4 regions of the Vibrio hyugaensis genome follow, and region 1 is predicted to be linked to each of the others. Evidence: predicted binding sites of a transcription regulator. Region 1 holds the regulator's gene; each other region holds the start of a gene.
What was found. Region 1 encodes PurR, which represses purine synthesis genes. Its sites were predicted from a motif close to TNANGNAAACGTTTNCNTNA; they were not measured.

Region 2: a site for PurR is predicted at 2,417-2,436, ahead of pckA (phosphoenolpyruvate carboxykinase (ATP)). Genes of this name have one in related genera too.
Region 3: a site for PurR is predicted at 3,767-3,786, ahead of folD (bifunctional methylenetetrahydrofolate dehydrogenase/methenyltetrahydrofolate cyclohydrolase FolD). Genes of this name have one in related genera too.
Region 4: a site for PurR is predicted at 2,153-2,172, ahead of glyA (serine hydroxymethyltransferase). Genes of this name have one in related genera too.

The regions. Positions count from the first base shown of each region.
Region 1 covers NZ_CP025794.1:1,040,824-1,046,439, forward strand. The annotation lists gene torR (two-component system response regulator TorR) at 1-209, opposite strand, end outside; gene torD (molecular chaperone TorD) at 443-1,090, shown strand; gene purR (HTH-type transcriptional repressor PurR) at 1,534-2,538, shown strand; cyclic di-GMP riboswitch class I at 2,818-2,907, shown strand; gene C1S74_RS05410 (TfoX/Sxy family DNA transformation protein) at 3,024-3,614, shown strand; gene C1S74_RS05415 (TVP38/TMEM64 family protein) at 3,734-4,423, shown strand; gene C1S74_RS05420 (putative signal transducing protein) at 4,423-4,740, shown strand; gene C1S74_RS05425 (alpha/beta fold hydrolase) at 4,778-5,581, opposite strand.
Region 2 covers NZ_CP025794.1:2,046,954-2,052,569, reverse strand. The annotation lists gene C1S74_RS10145 (AsmA family protein) at 1-440, opposite strand, end outside; gene pckA (phosphoenolpyruvate carboxykinase (ATP)) at 615-2,243, opposite strand; gene hslO (Hsp33 family molecular chaperone HslO) at 2,581-3,456, opposite strand; gene hslR (ribosome-associated heat shock protein Hsp15) at 3,488-3,874, opposite strand; gene gspC (type II secretion system protein GspC) at 4,128-5,051, shown strand; gene gspD (type II secretion system secretin GspD) at 5,088-5,616, shown strand, end outside.
Region 3 covers NZ_CP025794.1:1,261,902-1,267,517, reverse strand. The annotation lists gene C1S74_RS06385 (LysR family transcriptional regulator) at 1-32, shown strand, start outside; gene C1S74_RS06380 (NupC/NupG family nucleoside CNT transporter) at 268-1,467, shown strand; gene C1S74_RS06375 (endonuclease domain-containing protein) at 1,714-2,097, opposite strand; gene folD (bifunctional methylenetetrahydrofolate dehydrogenase/methenyltetrahydrofolate cyclohydrolase FolD) at 2,837-3,697, opposite strand; tRNA gene C1S74_RS06365 (tRNA-Arg) at 3,901-3,977, shown strand; one part of gene C1S74_RS06360 (IS3 family transposase) at 4,135-4,504, shown strand; one part of gene C1S74_RS06360 (IS3 family transposase) at 4,504-5,339, shown strand; gene C1S74_RS06355 (beta-ketoacyl-ACP synthase) at 5,374-5,616, opposite strand, start outside.
Region 4 covers NZ_CP025794.1:1,443,791-1,449,406, forward strand. The annotation lists gene lipA (lipoyl synthase) at 1-541, shown strand, start outside; gene glyA (serine hydroxymethyltransferase) at 846-2,096, opposite strand; gene C1S74_RS07330 (YitT family protein) at 2,444-3,046, shown strand; gene treC (alpha,alpha-phosphotrehalase) at 3,130-4,815, opposite strand; gene treB (PTS trehalose transporter subunit IIBC) at 4,909-5,616, opposite strand, start outside.

The DNA of each region.
Region 1 (5,616 bases):
CTGCGTAATTCACGCGTAAGCATAAGACCGTCTTCACCGGGCAGGTTAATATCCAGCATGATAAGGTCCACATCACCACCTTGAAGCACTTCGCGCATTTCTGCACCGCTTTCTGCTTCACTGACTTTGTAGCCTTCATTTTGGAAGTAGCCCGCAAGCTTACTACGAGTTACAACATCATCTTCTACGACTAATACGTGATAGCTCATTTACACCACTTTCTGTCTTTTTTATTTTCCAAGACGTATTCTATTCATAACTAGTAACATTTCTAGTCATAGATACATTAAAAAGCAAGATTTTGCGATTTTATTGATTCAAAGCAAGCTTATTTACAGCCATTCATAAACAAGCACATTTTCCCATAATGGATAACAATTATAGTTACTGCTATTCATCTTAATTGTTTACACTTAGGGGAGAATCATTCAGGAGCAAAAAAATGCAAGAAGTGAAAGCTTTTAACGAAAAACGCGCAGAGATCTATTGGTGGTTTTCTAGTCTGTTCGCAAAAGAACTCACAGAGAAAGAACTAGAAGCTTACCAGAGTGTGGAAATTCGAAGCTTTTTAGCAGGTTTAGGTGAAAATGAATCACTGAAGCCAGCCGTTGATACCCTTGTTGACGCACTCAACCGCCTACAAGACCGAGAAGATGCGCAATTAGAACTTGCTGCAGATTTCTGTGAGCTTTTCCTGAAAACAGAAAAGCATGGCGCATTACCTTACGCATCTATGTACATCGGTGAATCTGGTCTTTTAAATGACAAGCCAGCAGAAGAGATGGAAAAACTGATGGCCGATTTTGGTGTTCAGGTTGATGAGAACCTTAAAGAGCCAGCTGATCACTTAGCGGTTGAACTGGACTTCTTAGGTAACATGATCATCCGTTCTAACGAATTAGAACAAGACAAACACATGGAAGAAGCGTTCGAGAAACAGAACGACTTAATCCAAAAGCATCTTATGTCTTGGTTGCCACAGTTTGCTGCGAAATGTAAGCAATTCGACGAATTTGGTTTCTATGTAAGCGTTGCGCAACTATTAATTGCATTTTGTAAACTGGACAGCACCTACCTTCTTGGTGAATAATTGCCGCCAATTTCAGGGAGCTCGCAAGCGGGCTCCCTATTTTATTCGTTAATTTTTTAATCTAGCACATAGAAGCCCTTTCCATTTAGCAGTTAAAATGTGACCTCAATAGCGCAAAACACCTGCTGAAAATATTGCTAGTGTGCCCACATCAGTCTAAAATGTGAGCGCAAACGATTAAATACGACTTATATGTAAACCGCTGAAATATGGCGGTTTTTGTGTTTTATTAACAAGATTGCTGACTAATTCCTCACTTATATAAGTAAGGAACATGAGATTCAGCAACAAATGTTGCTACAAACCTTTTTATACCGATTTCGGAACAACCGCTGCCTAATTAATTGAACCTTAAACTTCAGATATGGTTCAATTCGCGCAACATACTAAGCGTAAGGTTGTATTCACTACGGTATTCAGTAGCTCGATACAGGACATCATTTATGGCCACTATAAAAGACGTTGCTCGCTTAGCCGGCGTTTCTACCACAACAGTTTCGCACGTAATCAACAAAACGCGTTTTGTTGCTGAAGCAACCCAAGAAAAAGTAATGAAAGCGGTTGATGAACTAAATTACGCGCCAAGTGCAGTTGCACGTAGCTTGAAGTGTAACTCAACTCGCACTATCGGTATGTTGGTAACGCAATCGACTAACCTTTTCTTCTCAGAAGTTATCGACGGCGTTGAAAGCTACTGTTACCGTCAAGGTTATACACTGATCCTATGTAATACTGGCGGTATCTACGAAAAGCAACGTGACTACATTCGCATGCTAGCGGAAAAGCGCGTAGATGGTATTTTGGTGATGTGTTCTGACTTAACGGAAGAGCTGAAAGAGATGCTTGACCGTCATTCTGATATCCCGAAAGTAGTGATGGACTGGGGCCCAGAGAGTTCTCAAGCGGACAAGATCATTGATAACTCTGAAGAAGGTGGCTACATCGCAACAAAATATCTGATCGACAATGGTCACACTGATATTGCTTGTTTGAGCGGTCACTTCGAAAAAGCCGCATGCCAAGAACGAATTGCAGGTTACCGCCGCGCAATGGCAGAAGCAAACTTAGTAGTAAATGAAGATTGGGTACTTGAAGGTAACTTTGAGTGTGATACTGCCGTGCTTGCTGCTGACAACATCACTGCAATGGAAAAACGTCCTACTGCGGTATTCTGTTTTAACGATACCATGGCGCTTGGTTTGATGAGTCGCTTGCAACAAAATGGCATCAAAGTACCGGACGATATCTCGGTAATCGGTTATGACAACATCGAGCTAGCGGAATACTTCTCGCCACCGCTAACGACCATTCACCAACCAAAGCGTCGTGTTGGTAAAAATGCCTTTGAAATTTTGCTAGAACGCATCAAAGACAAAGAACACGAGAAGCGAATTTTCGAAATGCAGCCAGAAATTGTAGTGCGCAACACAGTTAAGAAACTAAACTAAACCTGCCTATAATTTTATAAAGCGCTCTTGTGGGCGCTTTTTTATTGCCTAAAAATAACATTCCTCAAACATTTCAGTGTGTCAATATCTACGTAAGCTTAGATAAGTTGCTGTTTTAATTGGACGTAGCCTATTTCCTACATCAACCTTTTGTATGACAAGGGATCGTTCCCAAATATGAAACCAAGCACACCAAATAAACACTATTAACTGAACCAATATCACACTTTTATATTTGAAACGTGATGTTAATTCAATATACGAAGTATTCTCAAAGTGTCACGCACAGGGCAAACCATTCGAAAGGGTGGGACGCAAAGCCTCCGGCCTGAACCATCTTATTAGATGGAAGGTAGCGGGGTTACCGATGGCAAATATGCATTAAGTGAGTTTACCCTTTAATGACATTGTGTCTGCATGCATTTGCTAATCTCTCGGACCTGATTTTTGGTGGCGTAATATTAATTACACCGAGATAACACATCATGGATAAACCGATACTCAAAGACTCAATGAAGCTGTTTGAGGCACTTGGTACTATCAAGTCGCGCTCAATGTTTGGTGGCTTCGGGCTTTTCGCCGATGAAACGATGTTTGCACTAGTTGTAAATAACCGACTTCATATTCGAGCTGACCAACAAACTTCATCTGACTTCGAGACTCAAGGACTAAAACCGTACGTCTACAAGAAACGTGGTTTTCCTGTGGTTACGAAATACTATGCTATTTCTGATGACCTATGGGATTCAACGGATCGCTTGATTGATGTTGCAAAGCAATCTCTCGAGACTGCCAAGCAAGAAAAAAAACAACAAGCAAGCACCAAGCCTAATCGATTGAAAGACCTTCCGAATCTGCGCCTAGCAACTGAACGTATGTTGAAGAAAGCGGGCATTGACTCTGTGGAGCAATTAGAAGAAGAAGGTGCCCTGAGCGCTTACAAAGCAATCCAAGATACGCATGCCTCTACGGTAAGCCTTGAGTTGTTGTGGGCGTTAGAAGGTGCAATCAACGGCACCCATTGGAGCGTCGTCCCTCAGTCTCGCCGCGAAGAACTGATGAGCGCACTGTCTTAACACGCACTATCAGCATGACATTGAGTAAAAACCGCAGTTTTCATACTGCGGTTTTTTTTTGAAATTTTTTCTTCTCTTATTCTGTCTTATTATTTAAGAAGCCAAATGGAGTAATTACGATGAATAAGAAACTAATTTTAGGACTGATCCTGCTCGCCACCATTCTCTTTTTAGGGGTAAATTTTGGCCAATATCTCACCTTAGAAAATGCCAAAGCACAACAAGCAGCACTAAATACGTTCATTGACCAAAACTTTGTGTTTGCTGCGGCGACTTACTTCTTAGCTTACATCGCAATCACCGCCTTCTCTATTCCGGGAGCCGCCGTTGTTACCCTGCTCGGCGCTGCCCTATTTGGTTTTTGGACCAGTTTATTATTGGTGTCTTTCGCCAGCACCATCGGCGCAACTATTGCATTTTTGAGCAGCCGCTATCTATTACGCGAATGGGTACAAAGTAAATTTGGTAATAAACTTAATGCTATTAACCAAGGTGTCGAAAAAGACGGTGCGTTTTACCTATTTTCACTACGGTTAATCCCAGTGTTCCCGTTTTTCTTGATCAACCTCTTAATGGGGTTAACACCGATGTCTATCAGCCGCTTCTATTTAACAAGCCAAATCGGCATGCTGCCTGGTACTGCCGTTTACTTAAATGCGGGCACTCAACTAGCCACTATCGACAGTCTTTCGGGAATAGTGTCACCAACCGTATTAGCGTCATTTGCTCTGCTTGGTTTGTTCCCTATTATCGCTAAATGGGTTATGAATAAGGTCCGCCCTGCTCAAGTTCAAAATGGAAACGCTTAATGAAAATCTTCATCGCTAAAAACCCTGCGGAAGCTCATATCGTTTGTGAGCTCCTCAAAACCGAGCAGATACACTGTGAAGTAAGAGGCGAAGGTATGTTTGGGTTGAAGGGAGAGTTGCCCTTCAGCGATGATACAGACCCGTATGTTTGGCTTTTACATCCGGAACAGCAGTTAAAAGCGTCTGCGATTGTTGAAGACTATCGACAACAAACAGAGCTTACTTACCAAGACTGGCAATGTCCGCAATGTTCAGAGCAGAATGAGGGACAGTTTGGTGCTTGTTGGCAATGTGGATATCAAATAGGGGAGCTATGATGGCTCCCCTATCTTTTTAGATCGGTTCTCAAATCTATTAAGCCGCTAGGCTTTGCTGCTTAATAAACTCAATAGAGTGTTGATTAAAATCTTCTGGGCGCTCTACGTTGCATACGTGGCCACAATTTGGAATTTCACGTAATGAGCTGAGCTTGTGCACCGCAACCATTTCTTTTACTGGTTTAATGAACATGTAGTCTCTATCCCCCATTAGGTACAGCGTCGGAATAGGCAACTCTTTATCTTTAAAATACTTCATCAACGGATTTACATCCGCCGCCAGCGTGAACCAACGCTTAAACTCTTTTTGACATAACTTCTTTGCTTCACGAATAAACAAGTGACGAGATTCACGTTGATTTTTTTGTGGCATCACGATGTAAGCAAAGAGTTTATACAACCACATATAAGGGAGAATATGCTTTCCAAGGTTACCGAGTTTAACCAAGATCTGAGACCGCGTATTTAAACGTGTTACTGCCCCACCAAGCACCATTGAGCTCACGCGCTCTGTTGCCATTTCAGCCAGATTACGCACAATGATAGTACCAAGTGACATACCGACAAAATGGGCAGATTGGATCTTCAAATGATCCAATACTTTTAAAATATCCTGCGTTACCTCAGTAAAAGTATAACGGCTTGTCATCAGTTCTTTAATTAACTGGTTTGACTTACCGTGTCCACGGAGATCGATTAAGACCAAATTAAAGTGCTCTTTATAGGCCTTTAATTGTTTAAACCATATTGAAGAACTGCCACCAGCACCATGTACGAAAACGACCCACTCATTGCTGGTAGGGTGTAAATAGGTTTTATGGAATAGAAGTGGCTGAGTCATTTATCAGTTTGAAAAGCATTCTGTATGAAAAAGTG
Region 2 (5,616 bases), 1.0 Mb from region 1:
CATTGTGGATCTTGGATTTGTAGACTCAAACCATTAATACTGAATGCGTCATCCGCGTAATCGAGGTTTTTTAGCGCCACCTGATGAAATTGGACATTTGTTAATTGAGGGAGAGTCGGCATGCCTTGTTGCAAGCTCAGACCATCAATAAGCAAACTATCGACAACCCATTTTCCATTGTGACGAACATCGGGGTTGAGCCAGACATCAACTTGTTCGATATAAGGCCATTGTTTATCTTTTGATGTGACGCCTTGCAGTTTCAGGTGGTAAGGAAATTCGTATTGGACACTTTCTGCTTGCAAAGGGAGCTCAATCGACTCTGATAGCAGGTTCCAGGTTTGTTTGGAGTACGAGGTCGTTAGTAAGGCGATAAAAGCAGTTGGTACCGCGATCGCCAATACGAATATAAGAATTAGAATTCGACCTGCTGCTTTCATCCTTGCCAAAACCTGTGCGCAAAATAATGGTTAACCCGATGAAGAGATGTCTCTTGAGCAACCTAGATAGGCTTAAGCTTGTATCAATCTGGGGTGGGATTCAATAAAAAGCCCCTCAAAAGAGGGGCTTGACGATTATTTTTGTAGCTAAGTCACGCAGACTTCGTTGATGGTTTAATCCAACTGAGGTCCTGCTGCCACCAAAGATTGGCCTTCAGCATTGTCAGTGTACTTATCAAAGTTGTTGATGAAGCGTTCTGCCAAATCTTTCGCTTTGCTTTCCCATTGAAGTGGATCTACGTAAGTCTCACGTGGGTCAAGGATGCTTGGATCGACACCTGGAAGTGAAGTTGGCACCTCTAGGTTGAAGATAGGAATATGCTTGGTTTTCGCATCTTCAATTGAGCCGTCAAGGATTGCATCGATGATGCCGCGTGTATCTTGGATAGAAATACGCTTGCCGCTGCCGTTCCAACCTGTGTTGACTAGGTAAGCTTCTGCGCCAGCTGCTTCCATGCGTTTAACCAGTACTTCTGCGTACTTAGTTGGGTGTAGGGTTAAGAACGCTGCCCCGAAACATGCCGAGAAGGTTGGTGTTGGTTCAGTGATGCCACGTTCTGTACCGGCTAGTTTAGCGGTAAAGCCAGACAAGAAGTGGTACTTAGTTTGCTCAGGAGTCAGTTTAGAAACCGGAGGTAGTACGCCGAATGCGTCTGCTGATAGGAAGATCACCTTATTCGCGTGACCGCCTTTTGATACTGGCTTAACAATGTTGTCGATGTGATGCAGTGGGTAAGAAACACGAGTGTTCTCTGTCTTAGACCCATCATCAAAGTCGATAGAACCATCACTACGAACTGTAACGTTCTCTAATAGTGCATCGCGGCGGATTGCGTTGTAGATATCAGGCTCAGCTTCTTTCGATAGCTTGATGGTTTTCGCGTAACAGCCACCTTCGAAGTTGAATACGCCGTCGTCGTCCCAACCGTGCTCATCATCACCAATCAGTGCACGTTTAGGGTCTGTAGATAGCGTGGTTTTACCTGTGCCAGATAGACCGAAGAAAATTGCTACATCGCCTTCTTCGCCCATGTTTGCACTACAGTGCATTGATGCGATGTCTTTCAGCGGAAGGAAGTAGTTCATCATGGCGAACATGCCTTTCTTCATTTCACCGCCGTACCAAGTACCACCGATCAGTTGCATACGCTCTGTTAGGTTGAACACCGTGAAGTTTTCAGAGTTCAGACCCTGTTCTTCCCACTTGTCGTTCGTGCACTTCGCACCGTTCATTACGACGAAATCAGGTTCAAACGTTGCTAGCTCTTCTTCAGTTGGGCGGATAAACATGTTTTTCACGAAGTGCGCTTGCCATGCGACTTCTGTAATCACTCGAATACTCAAACGAGTGTCTGGGTTTGCACCACAATAACCGTCAATCACAAATAGGCGTTTACCGGAAAGCTGGTTGGTCACGAGCTCTTTTAGATCGTCCCACACTTCTTTGTTGATGGCTTTGTTGTCGTTTTTCACTGCATCAGAAGTCCACCACATGTGCTCTTCTGTGGTTGCATCTTTTACGATGTACTTATCTTTTGGTGAGCGACCAGTGAAGATACCAGTGTCAACGGCAACCGCGCCGAGTTCCGTAACGACACCACGTTCATAACCTGTTAGGTCAGCACGGGTCTCTTCCTCGAATAGCATTTCGTAGCTTGGGTTGCGAACAACCTCTTTAACGTTGTGCAGTCCGTGTTTGGTTAGATCAAGTGTTGCAGCCTTTGTATGTTCCATAACGGTCATAGGTGCTCCTTATAAGGATTTTTGTAGGGATTTTGTAATAATGTTTTAATTTTTATCTGCTCACCATGCTAGCAACGGGGCGGGGAGAAAACAGGGATGTAGCTCAAAAATTATCCATGATTTCAGTAAGGTTTTAGGTAACCCGTCACATATCGGTACGAATAGTTTATCGTGCGCGCAAACCTTTGCGCTAGGCCAAAAGAATTATTAATTACTTAAAATTAAGCGGTTGCTTTATTACGTGTGAGGCTAGGTATTACGAGGGTTAGATCACAAAAAGGCCAGCGTAATGCTGGCCTTTTGAAAGGTAAATTACAGGCTTGCTAAGTTATGAAAATTAATGCAGGGTTTTCTTTTCAGGAGCCGCTTGCGCATAGAGTTCGGTAATCTCTGATTCATCAAATGAGTATGACGTGCCACAGTAATCACAATGTAAAGAAACTGATCCTTCTTCGGCCAAAATGTCATTAATTTCAGCACGGTCTACGGTAATGATTGCTGCACCACTGCGCTCACGAGAACAACCACAATGGAACTCGACTGGTTGAGGTTCGTAAAGACGAACGGTGTCTTGGTTATATAGACGGTATAGCAGTTCGTTCGCAGGTAGCGTGAATAACTCCTCGTTCTTCACTGTGTCTGTCAATTGCTCTAGGTGATCGAAATCTTCTGGTGCACCAGTGCCGTCTGGCATGATTTGAATCATCATACCTGCAGCGTGTGCTTTACCTTCGTGTTCACCAGTGCGGATCCATAGACGCGTTTTTAGCTGCTCAGAGTTTGCGAAGTAGCCTTCGATAACTTCAGCTAGTGTGTCACCTTCTAGGCCAACGACACCTTGGTAACGCTCGCCTTTTTTCGGTTCGATGGTGATCACTAGGTAGCCTTTACCCATCATCTCGTGCAGTGTCGCGTTGTCAGCGATATCGCCTTCCCAACGTGCAACGCCACGGATCTTTTGATCATGATCGCCATTGATTACTGCTAGAGAGACAGGGCCGTCACCTTGCAGCTGGATTGTGATTGAGCCTTCGAACTTCAAAGTTGCCGTTAAAAGTGTGGTTGAAACGAGTAGCTCACCCAACAGTTTTTGCAGTGCTGCTGGATATTCCTTGCTGGAGATAATACGTTGGTATGCTTCATCCAATTGTACCAACTCGCCACGAACTGAAAGGTCTTCAAATAGGTAGCGGTGTAAAACATTATTTGCCATGGAGTGCTTTCCTCGTCGGTAATTCCGGCGTTTATTGATGTTTGAACTTAATGATGTCGCGGCGCTGCTTTTTATCTGGGCGGCGTTCCGGACTAGGGTTGTGGGCGTTGAGTTTACGTTGTTTCGCGAACTCTTCGCGCTGATTAACACTGTCGTCAGTTTCGCGGTAGAGCGTTTGAGCGATGGGTGCGCCCATGCGACGATCAGAGATTTTTTCGATTATCACCGTTTTTTCTTCATTACCTTGACGAAGACGAATCTCAGCGCCCAACTCAACGGTTTTACTTGGTTTGCTTCGTTGCCCATTATAGTGGACTTTACCGCCATCGACCATATTACGTGCGATAGAGCGGGTTTTATAGAATCTGGCAGCCCACAGCCATTTATCTAGCCTTACGGCTTCATTTTCGGAACTCATAGAACTCTATGCTATCTAATCACTGCACTGATAGCGCAATGCTGGTGGATTATTCACCTACAGATGGTGCCAAGGCGTATTTTTTTCAAGGGAGTTGGCAAAAACTGCATAAGAAAAAGGTATGAAATATAAGTTGTGATATAGTTCACTGCTCTTTGTTGAGTAGTAATTTTATTGCAATTTTAGCAAGATAGAGTTGGCTGTCTTTATTTAGATTCAGGCTGACAGACGTAAGAATAAAGGAATCAATTCAGTGAAGCGTTTAGAGCTAAGTGCAGGATTATCAAGCAGCCCGCTACTGGCTCAGATCAAGTCCAACAATCATACCATTCAAGCGAAACTTAGTTTGCTACTTACTTGTCTATTTATTGCAATGACAGGTTGGATACTCGGTAAAGTGGTGTGGTTAGCAATGCCTCAAACTTCTGATGTGACTCAATGGAGACCGTCAGCAAGTGCTTTTGTGTCTGGTAGTAAAAAAGACGCGATTGATTTCAATGCCCTCCAAAATGCCAACTTATTCGGAAAGTACACCGAGCAAAAGCCGGTCGTAGTAGAACAGCCAGTTGTTCAAGATGCGCCTAAAACACGCTTAAACCTAACGTTAGTTGGTGCGGTTGCGAGTAGCAACGCAAAAACCAGCTTGGCGGTGATTGCCAACCGAGGCAAACAAGCGACTTACGGCATCGGCGAAGAAATTGATGGAACGCGAGCAGAATTAAAAGCGGTGTTGGTGGACCGAGTTATTATTGACAACCAAGGCCGAGATGAAACCCTTATGCTTGAAGGGATTGAATACAAAAAGCTGTCTGAAACTCGTCAGGCAACTCGACCACAAGCGGCGAAGGCAAACAAACCTTCTGCTGTGGGTGAAAAGTTAGATCAAATTCGAGCGGAAATCGCAAAAGATCCGCAGAGCGTATTTAAGTACATCAACATTTCTCCGGTTAAGAAAGACGGTGGAATTGTCGGCTATCGCGTCTCACCAGGTCGTGATGCGGCTTTGTTTAATGATGTCGGTCTAAAACCTGGTGATATTGCGGTGCAACTAAATGGGATCGATTTAAGTGACCCTTCATCTTCAGTACAACTGATGCAAGTGATGAACGACCCGCAAGAACTGAATTTGACTGTGGACCGTGATGGTCAGCAGTACGACATCTACATCCAATTGTAATACTTAGGCAACCAGCGTAAGTTCAGGGAGACATACGTGAAACATTGGTTTAGCAAAAGTGCTTGGTTACTTGCAGGGACTCTTCTCTGCGCACCGGGTGCGATGGCGAACGATTTTAGTGCTAGCTTCAAAGGCACTGACATTCAAGAATTCATCAACATTGTTGGTCGTAACCTAGAAAAGACCATCATCGTTGACCCGTCAGTACGCGGCAAAATCGACGTACGCAGCTATGACGTTCTAAATGAAGAGCAATACTACAGCTTCTTCCTTAACGTACTAGAGGTGTATGGTTATGCGGTTGTAGAAATGGACAACGGCGTACTTAAAGTCATTAAAGCAAAAGACTCAAAGACATCTGCCATTCCAGTCTTAGGTGACGGCAGTGCGAAAGGCGATAGTGTCATTACTCGCGTGGTCGCGGTTCGTAACGTATCGGTTCGCGAACTTTCTCCACTGCTGCGTCAGCTGATTGATAACGCGGGTGCCGGTAACGTAGTGCACTATGACCCTGCTAACATCATTTTGATCACAGGTCGTGCCGCGGTCGTAAACCGCCTTGCGG
Region 3 (5,616 bases), 220 kb from region 1:
GATTAGCTCCTTATATCTCGATTCCTAAGTAGCGAATACATAAGGTGATTTGAATCACAAAATTTTTCCAAATTCAGAAACATCTTTTCCATTTGGAAATAATGATTTTAGGCAAACGTTTATCTTTATTTAATTCAATGGGTTATTTGGCTGGTTAAATTGCAACCAGCTGACTTATTCAGCCTGTTAACATCTCCAACTTGCAGCATTTATTATGCTCTATACAATCCGACGCCTTTCCTGTTCCCCCTTTGTCGGATTCATTTTATGAACTCAATTCTTGGTATCGTAGCCATCCTATTCGTAGCATGGCTGCTTTCGACTAACCGTAAGAACATTCGTCTACGAACGGTGTCTTTGGCTTTTGCTCTGCAAGTTATCTTCGCGCTATTGGTACTGTATGTACCAGCGGGTAAAGAAGCTCTTAACGCAGTAACTGGCGCGGTTTCTAATCTGATCAACTACGGTCAAGAAGGCATCGCGTTCCTATTTGGCAACCTAGCAACAGGTGGCTTTACCTTCGCGATCAACGTACTTGGCATCATTATCTTTTTCTCAGCACTGATTTCAGGTTTGTACCACATCGGTCTGATGCCTAAAGTGATCAACCTAATCGGTGGTGGTCTACAGCGCTTGTTAGGTACTGGCCGAGCAGAATCACTATCTGCTACAGCGAACATCTTTGTGGGCATGATTGAAGCACCACTAGTCGTTAAGCCATATCTTAAGCACATGACAGACTCTCAGTTCTTCGCAGTAATGACTGGTGGTTTGGCATCGGTTGCTGGTGGCACGTTAGTAGGTTACGCATCACTGGGTGTGGATCTGAACTTCCTAATCGCAGCGGCATTCATGTCTGCGCCAGCGGGTCTTCTAATGGCAAAAATTATGATGCCAGAGACAGACACCACAACTCAGGATATGGATCTAGACCAAGTAGAAATTCCACGTGCAACTAACGTGGTTGAAGCAATGGCAGACGGCGCAATGTCTGGTCTACGTATCGCAGTAGCGGTAGGTGCAACCCTATTGGCGTTCGTAAGTGTCATCGCGATGCTAAACGGCATTCTAGGCTGGTTTGGCGGTCTGTTTGGCATGGAACTGAGCTTCGAGCTAGTACTTGGTTACCTATTCGCACCAATCGCATGGTTGTTGGGTATCCCTTGGAAGGAAGCAATCGTGGCAGGCTCTCTGATCGGTAACAAGATTGTTGTGAATGAGTTCGTGGCCTTCATCCAACTGATGGAAGTGAAGTCTCAGCTAAGCGCACACTCACAAGCTATCGTAACCTTCGCACTGTGTGGTTTCGCAAACATTTCAACCATGGCAATGCTGATTGGTGGTCTAGGCTCACTCGTACCAGAGAAGCGTTCATTCATCTCGAAATACGGCTTCCGCGCAATCGCAGCAGGTGTAATGGCGAACTTGATGAGTGCATCAATCGCTGGTGTGATTTTGAGTTTGTAACAGAACCCCTCCCTAACCCTCCCCTTAGAAAGGGGAGGGGACTTGACCTGAGTGCGCTGAGTGTGGAGCGCCAATCGACAGTTAATATAATGTCTGTGGCGATTGCATTAGTTGAATCGCTCTCTTTCTGGTCCTCTCCATTTTTAAGAGGGAGTTAGAGGTGGTTGCTGCTCCGAACTAAATCCGGTTGCTGCATTTGAATAAGTTGGCGAACGAATAGCGATCTCAGTCAGGTCCTCCCCATTTTTAAGGGGGAGTTAGAGGGGGTTGTTGCTCCGAACTAAATTGAATTATCCTTTCCAAAACAGACTCGGTTTGCTTCATCGCTTCTTCGTTGGTAAATCGCAGAACCTTAATCCCCAGTGCTTCCATGAATGCATCCCTCATTGCATCTTTCTCTTTCCCCTCAGCAGAGAAATGGCTATCACCATCAATCTCAATAACCAAGCTCAATTCCGCACAATAGAAGTCAACGATGTAGCGACCAATACCGTGTTGCCTACGAAACTTTACACCGAGTTGTTTTCGTCTAATTCTTTGCCAAAGTACTTCTTCAGGTTTTGGCATATTCGAGCGTAGCTGGCTTCTGATTTTCTTTTGATACTTCAAGTTAAACGTTCGTTGTTGCACTTGTGCTTCCTTTGCGTTCTCAACCCCTCCCTAACCCTCCCCTTAGAAAGGGGAGGGGACTAGAGCGGAGTGCGCTTAGTGTGAAGCGATAATCGAGAATTCATATAATGTTTGCTTTGATTGCATCTGTTAGAGCGATCCAGTTCTCCTCATTTTCAGGGAGGAGTTAGAAGGTGGGCTGCTCCGAACTAAATCCGGTAGCTGTATTTGAATAAGTTAGCGAACGAATAGCGATCTCAGTCCAGTCCTTCCCATTTTCAAGGGGGAGCTAGAGGGGGTTATTACTCCGAACTAAATCCGGTAGTTGCATTTGAATAAGTTAGTGAACGAATAACGATCTCAGTCGCTCCTCCCCATTTTCAAGGGGGAGTTAGAAGGGGTGCTGCTCCGAACTAAATCCGGTTGCTGCATTTGAATAAGTTAGCGAACGAATAGCGATCTCAGTCCGTTCCTCTCCATTTTCAAGGGGGAGCTAGGGGCCTGCTCCTAACTAAATCCGGTTGCTGCATTTGAATAAGTTAGCGAACGAATAGCGATCTCAGTCAGGTCCTCCCCATTTTTAAGGGGGAGTTAGAGGGGGTTGCTGCTCTGAACTAAATCCGGTTGCTGCATTTGAATAATCCAGTGAACCAAAAGCAAGCTCTGTCTAGCCCTCCCCATTTTCAAGGAGGAGTTAGAGGGGGTTATTACTCAAAACAAAAAGGGCTCCTTTCGGAGCCCTTTCAGTATCGGTAATTTTTTATTTCTTCGTATGGAACTGCTCGCAAGCGAGCATCGTGTTCTCAATTAGGCTGGCTACCGTCATAGGGCCTACGCCGCCCGGTACAGGAGTAATGAAGCTCGCGTTTTCACGTGCTTTATCGTATTCCACGTCACCCACTAATTTGCCAGATTCAAGGCGGTTGATGCCTACATCGACCACAACAGCCCCTTTCTTTATCCACTCGCCAGGAATGAAGTTTGGCTTACCAACCGCAACCACAACAAGGTCTGCTTGGCGAACGTGGCCTTCTAGATCTCTCGTAAAGCGGTGACAAGTTGTCGTTGTACAGCCTGCAAGTAGCAGCTCAAGTGTCATAGGACGACCAACGATGTTTGATGCGCCAACCACAACCGCGTGCTTGCCACGTAGTTCGATGTTGTAACGGTCAAGAAGAGTAATGATGCCTTTTGGCGTGCAAGAGCGAAGCTTAGGAATACGCTGCGCTAGACGACCCACGTTATAAGGGTGGAAGCCATCCACGTCTTTCTCTGGGTGAATACGCTCAAGAACATGCGTTGCATCGATGCCAGCAGGAAGTGGCAACTGAACAAGAATACCGTCGATTTCTGCATCATTGTTCAACTCGTCAATGAGAGATAGCAACTCTTCTTCCGACGTAGTCGCAGGAAGGTCAAAAGACTTAGAGACAAAGCCAACTTCTTCGCACGCACGGCGTTTGCTGCCAACGTAAACTTGAGAAGCTGGGTCTTCACCAACTAGAACAACTGCAAGACCTGGTGCACGTAGGCCCGCTCCAACGCGAGCTTTCACTCTTGCTGCAACTTCGGATCGAACAGTTTGGGAAATGAGAGTTCCATCTATATTTTGAGCAGTCATGACTTTCCTTTTAAATTGAGAAGGGAAATTATTTGCGGCGCATTGTCGCAGAAAATCTATTTAACATCCATCCGCAAACGTTTGCTTTGTGGTGTTTTTGAACATTTCTCGTTTCAATGCCCTTTTTTTAGGCATTCAGATCAGAATGTTATGAAAACACGTTGATTTAAGCGCTTGAACTCGTATAATCCTGTCCCTGTAGCGCGCCCTTAGCTCAGCTGGATAGAGCACGTCCCTTCTAAGGATGTGGTCATAGGTTCGAATCCTATAGGGCGTGCCATTTATTCAAAAGCCCCGATAACTCCTCGAGTTATCGGGGCTTTGTCGTTTTAGCCAATTTAATAAAAAAGCGCTAGTCTCTACTAGCGCTTTTTTAACGGGTTATGACCCGTCCTAAATAAGGTTGACACTTCCCAATCAGGAAATTGGAGAGTGTTATGAAATCAGTAACTAGACGAACTCAATGTGACTATTCCCTCGCTTTTAAATTGGATGTTGTTGACCAAGTTGAAAGAGGTGAACTGACTTATAAACAGGCTCAAGAGAAATACGGCATACAAGGTTGTTCTACAGTATTAGTGTGGCTCCGAAAACACGGTCGACTCAATTGGTCTAGGGGCACTCCTCGATTTTTGAAAAAAGGGTTGCCTATGTCTGAACTCAATTCACCTCCTACACCAGAGCAACGTATCAAAGAGCTGGAAAAGCTGCTCGAAGATACCAAGCTAAGAGCCGACTTCTTTGAAGAAGTGGTCAAAGTTATGGAACGAGACCACGGTGTTCGAGTCGTAAAAAAGCACAAAGGTGCGTCGTCCAAGAGCAAAACATAGCTCTGCTTAACGTGACTAAATTTTGCCAAATCGTAAATATCACTAGGCAAGCCTATTACAAGCAATGCCTTACTGATGCTCGTAAGTTGCGACGCGATGAAGTACTTCTGAGTTTTGTTCGTGAGACTCGTATTAAACAAGCCCGCATAGGAACTAGGAAGCTGAAGTATCTGATGGAACAAGCAGGAATGACTGTAGGCAGGGACTATCTTTTTACACTGCTTAAACATCATCGCCTGCTTGTGAAAACCAAGCGTGCTTACCACCGAACAACAGATAGCCATCATAGGTTTTACTGCCACCCAAATAGAATAAAGGATGGTTTTAAGCCAGAGAGGCCTGAAGAGTTGTGGGTCGCTGATATTACCTATCTTCCTACTTATGAAGGGAATAGTTATGTCAGCCTGATTACCGATGCCTACTCTAGGAAAATCGTCGGTTACAGTGTGGATGACAACATGCAAACGAGTGTTGTAAAACAAGCTTTTATAGGAGCGTTAAAAAAACGTCGAAGTAAAGGAAGCTTAATCCATCATTCAGATAGAGGTTCCCAGTACTGCTCAAAGGAATACCAAGACTTACATGCTAAGCACAAGGTAGTGTGTTCAATGACGGATGGGTATGACTGTTACCAGAATGCATTGGCAGAGAGAGTAAACGGCATTTTGAAAATGGAATACCTCTTGCGAAAGCCCAAAGATATTGTTCAGGCGAGAAAAATGGTCGCTGAGTCAGTAGAAATCTATAATCAGATGAGGCCTCATACAGCGCTAAAATACAAAACGCCCGATGAAGTGCATCGAGCGTTTTAACGTAAAAAGTGTCAACCCATATCAGGACGGGTCATTAAATCTTCTTAAAAATGATCGAAGTGTTGATGCCACCGAACGCGAAGTTGTTACTCATTAAGTATTCCACTTCCAGTTCACGGCCTTGACCGGATAAGTAATCGAGATCACCACATTGTGGATCGAGATTATCTAAGTTGAGGGTCGGGCTAAACCAACCTGTATGCATCATCTCAAGACTTAACCAGGCTTCGATAGCACCGCAAGCGCCTAGAGTATGGCCAAAGTAGCTCTTTAAAGA
Region 4 (5,616 bases), 400 kb from region 1:
TGATGGCGGTGCAGAGCACTTTGCAAACTGTAACCGTGAAATCCGCGAGCTGAACCCGCACATCAAGATTGAAACGCTTGTACCTGATTTCCGTGGCCGTATGGATGTAGCACTTGATCTGATGAAAGACAACCCGCCAGATGTCTTCAACCACAACCTAGAAACGGCACCTCGTTTGTACCGTAAAGCTCGCCCAGGCGCGAACTACAAGTGGTCACTACAATTGCTGCAAAAGTTCAAAGAGCAGCACCCAAATGTACCGACCAAATCAGGTGTTATGATGGGTCTTGGCGAAACGAAAGAAGAGATCGTCCAAGTACTAAAAGACCTACGTGCGCACGGTGTAACAATGCTGACACTTGGTCAGTACCTAGCACCAAGCCGTCACCACCTGCCAGTAGAGCGTTACGTTCCACCATCAGAGTTTGACGAGCTAAAAGAGATCGCACTAGAACTTGGCTTCACGCACGCGGCGTGTGGTCCATTCGTTCGTTCTTCTTACCATGCCGATATGCAGGCTCAAGGTATCGAGATTAAATAAGCGCTCGCTTGTTTTGAAGAGAAAGGTTGGCTCAGTGCCAGCCTTTTTTGTATCTGTCGAACATAAAACACCGTCATTTGGACAATAAGCCTACTTCTCAAAACCAAAAGCACGTCATTCCGAAGAGCCTAGGCGATATCAGGAATCTCGCTTCAACACACTCTAAGCTGATATTTCCATACGCTAGAAAAACAAAAAGGCCCTCGAATGAGGACCTTTCATCAATCAAATAATCCAACCGAATCGCAGAAATAGAACGAGTTCGCCTGAGTTATTTTCAAAGAAAGCGAATTTACACAGAGAACTATGCGTAAACTGGTAGACGCTTACAGATTTCTAGAACTTTCTGTTTTGTCGCTTCGATAACTTCTTCGTTGCCGATGTTATCTAGAACGTCACACATCCAGTTTGCTAGCTCTTTCGCGTCATCTTCAGTGAAGCCACGACGAGTAATTGCTGGTGTACCAACACGGATACCAGACGTTACGAATGGGCTGCGTGGGTCGTTTGGAACAGAGTTCTTGTTTACTGTGATGTTTGCTGCACCTAGTGCTGCATCTGCATCTTTACCAGTGATGTCTTTGTCGATTAGGTCAACTAGGAATAGGTGGTTCTCAGTACCGTTAGAAACGATCTTGTAGCCACGCTCTTGGAATTGACCAACCATTGCTTTCGCGTTTTTCACCACGTTAGCTTGGTAAGCTTTGAATTCAGGTTCCATCGCTTCTTTGAACGCTACTGCTTTACCAGCGATAACGTGCATTAGAGGACCACCTTGACCGCCAGGGAATACTGCTGAGTTCAGCTTCTTGTACAGCTCTTCACCTTCGTTAGAAAGGATAAGACCGCCACGAGGACCCGCTAGCGTTTTGTGTGTAGTCGTTGTTACTACGTGAGCGTGTGGAACTGGTGTTGGGTACTCGCCTGCTGCAATTAGACCAGCAACGTGTGCCATGTCTACGAATAGGTAAGCGTCAACTTTGTCTGCGATTTCACGCATGCGTTTCCAATCAACGATTTGTGAGTAAGCAGAGAAACCACCGATGATCATCTTAGGCTTGTGCTCAAGCGCTAGCTGTTCCATCTCGTCGTAGTTGATTTGACCTGCTTCGTCGATACCGTAAGGAATAACGTTGTAGTGCTTACCAGAGAAGTTTACTGGTGAACCGTGAGTTAGGTGACCACCGTGCGCTAGGCTCATACCTAGAACTGTGTCGCCTGGGTTTAGAAGCGCCATGTAAACTGCGCTGTTTGCTTGAGAACCTGAGTGAGGCTGTACGTTCGCGTACTCACAGCCGAATAGTTGGCATGCACGATCAATTGCTAGTGCTTCAGCTTTATCTACGTACTCACAACCGCCGTAGTAACGCTTGCCTGGGTAGCCTTCAGCGTATTTGTTCGTTAGCTGAGAACCTTGTGCTTCCATTACACGTGGACTTGTGTAGTTTTCAGAAGCGATAAGTTCAATGTGTTCTTCCTGGCGAAGTGTTTCTTCCTGGATAGCTGCGAACAGTTCCGCATCGTAATCTGCGATGTTCATATCACGCTTAAGCATCTGTATCTCCTGACTCAGGTTAGTACTGAAAGTTGCAAAAAAACCGACGAATGACCTAACGCAAACGTTTTCGTCACCGTAATGGCGCGCATTCTACATAATTTGATCTAGGTCATAAAGAGAAATTTACAATTTTTCTCATGCAGTTTTTTCATGATGACAAGTAAGGATTATCATGGCGATGTTGCAATCGTTTAACCAAGATTCACTAACTGTCAAATTTGTGCTTTACACCCTGTAAAACAACAATTACATAGGTTTACCGCAAATTTTACCCTCTAGCTACCGAAAAGATCATCTTTTTACTACTATGCACGCCCTATTTATCATTAACGACTGCATATTAGATGGAAAAACACTCAAGAAAAGAAGACTGGATGGCAATTCTTACAGGTACCTTTTTGGTAGCTCAAGGCGTTTTCTTTCTCCAATCCGCAGACCTCTTAACCGGAGGCACAACAGGATTGGCTCTGCTTATTAGCCAATTTACACCTTTTACGTTTGGTGTGCTTTACTTTTTAGCCAACTGTCCATTTTACTTGCTCGCATGGAAACGCTTTGGCCGTCGTTTTGCGATTAATAGTGCAATTTCTGGCGCTTTGGTTTCTATCTTTGCGGATAATCTGTATTTACTGATTTCACTCGAGTCGATTAACGAGATTTACTGCGCAGTGGCAGGTGGCTTGCTTATGGGCTTGGGTATGCTGATCCTATTTCGTCATCGCTCAAGTTTGGGTGGCTTCAACGTATTGTGCTTATTCATTCAAGATAAGTTCGGTATCTCAGTAGGAAAATCTCAGATGGCGATTGATGCTTGTATCCTATTTGCGTCTTTCTTCTTCGTCACACCTTGGGTTATCGGCCTATCGATTCTTGGCGCATTCGCACTAAACCTAGTGCTTGCAATGAACCACAAACCACACCGCTATTCTGTGAGCTACGGTTCATAAGACATGAAATAGAAAGGCTTTGGGGAGCACTCCAAAGCCTTTTGTTTAGGATCGAAACCCTTAGGGGGACTTTTTATTTGCCTTTAAGATTCAATCAGCAAGATGCGTGTTTCGTAAGGACGCAGAACTTGGTGATTAGAAGCAATCGCGCTGGTCGCATTCTGATAGTTGGCAAGCAGATTCTTGGCTTTACTCATATCAAAGCGCTCAGGTAACACACACTCCACTTCTTCGCCGTAGTAGTTGTTAATACACAGCAGCGTTTGCTTGTCGTTCTGACGTGCGTAAGCAAAAATACGTTTGTGCTCTGGCAGTAGGTCCTCGTAACGACCATCAGTGATCACCGGCACCTGTTTACGCAGTTCAATCAGACGCTTGTAGAAATAGAACACTGAGTTCAAATCGGCAATCGCAGCTTCCGCATTAATCTCAGAATAGTTCTGAGCCACCTCTAGCCACGGTGTCCCTTCAGTAAAGCCCGCGTGTTTCGCGCTGTTCCATTGCATTGGCGTACGTGAATTGTCACGCGACTTCTGCGCCAAAATCGCCATCATATCGTCGTGAGATACGCCATCGCGATTGACCATGATGTCGTACATGTTCGTGCTTTCAACATCGCGATATTGGCTGATTTCGGTGTAACCTGGGTTGGTCATGCCGATCTCTTCGCCTTGATAAACGTAAGGTGTGCCTTGCATCATGTGCACTGATGCCGCAAGCATCTTGGCAGATTCAACACGGTATTGTTCGTCGTTACCTAATCGGCTCACAACACGTGGTTGGTCGTGGTTACACCAAAATAGCGCCCCCCACCCTTTGCCATTTAAGCCGGTTTGCCAATGGTTAAAGATCTGTTTCAGTTGGATGAAATCAAACGGTGCTTTCGTCCACTTATCACCATTCGGGTAGTCGACTTTCAGGTGGTGGAAATTGAACACCATCGACAGCTCTTTGCCATCTTGGGCTGAGTATTGCTGACAATGATCTAGTGTGGTTGAAGACATTTCACCCACCGTCACGCTGCCATATTTTTGGAACACGGCTTCACTGATCTCTTGAAGGTATTCGTGCACACGTGGACCATCTGTGTAGAAACGGCGACCATCACCAATATCGTCACTTGGGAAGTCTTGCTGCTTGGAAATCAAATTGATGACATCCAGACGGAAGCCATCCACACCTTTCTCTGCCCAGAAGCTAATGACTTCTTTCACTTCTTCACGCACCACTGGATTTTCCCAGTTTAAGTCCGCTTGCTCTTTAGCAAAAAGGTGCAAATAGTACTGACCCGTTTTTTCATCCAACGCCCAAGCGTTACCACCAAACTTAGATTGCCAGTTGTTTGGCTCTGCCCCATCAACAGGATCTTTCCAGATGTAGTAATCACGGTAAGGGCTGTTTTTGTCACCCAACGCTGATTGGAACCACTTGTGTTCCGTCGAAGTATGATTCACAACGATATCCATGATGATTCGAATACCCAATTGATGAGCCTCTGCCAACAGGGTATCGAAATCTTGCATGGTGCCGAAATCAGGGTTGATCGCGTAGTAGTCGGAAATGTCATACCCGTTGTCGATCATTGGTGATTGATAAACCGGCGTCAGCCAAATCGCATCCACACCAAGGTGTTTTAGATAATCCAGCTTAGAAATGATCCCTTTAATATCACCCGTGCCTTTACTTCCACTGTCACAAAAGCTTTTTGGGTAAATTTGGTAGATGGTTGCGGTTTTCCACCAGCTCTCATCATGCTTGGTCATTGCCATTTCTAACACTCACTTACCATTAAAAGGAAACTTAAAAATCTTTAAAAAATTGAGGAGATAAACGAGGCAGTCAAATCGCTGCCTCGGTTTGGATTACGCGTTAGCGGTTTCTAACTCGCCTTTCATTTGCGCACGCTTATACAACACAAGCGTCAGTGCTACTGGGACCACAATTGCTACCAACATCGCCAGAGCAAATACGCCCCAGAACTGTGGTTGGATAGATAAGATGCCCGGCAAACCACCCACACCGATACCATTCGCCATCACACCTGCGCTGCCACAGATAGCAGCTGCAATCGCACTGCCGATCATCGCGCTCAGCATTGGGAACTTGTATTTTAAGTTGATGCCGTACATTGCAGGTTCTGTTACGCCAAGATAAGCAGAGATAGCCGCAGGCACTGAGATATCACGCTCGCCGTGTTTTTTACTGATGATAATGATGCCGACTACCGCTGAAGCTTGAGCAATGTTTGATAGTGCAATCAATGGCCAGATTGGCGTACCGCCTAGCTCTTGCATCAGTTGAAGGTCAACCGCGTTGGTGGTGTGGTGAATACCGGTAATTACCAATGGCGCGTATAGGAAGCCGAAGATGGTTGAACCAATCATCGCGAAGTCACCCGTCATGGCTGCTTTTGCTGCGAAAGCAACGCCGTCACCCAACATACGACCAAATGGACCAATAATAGAATGCGCAAGAATCACAGATACGATGATAGAGACAAACGGCACCACAACGAGGTAAAGATATGAAGGAATGATTCGCTTTAAATTGGTTTCTATGAATGCCAAGGC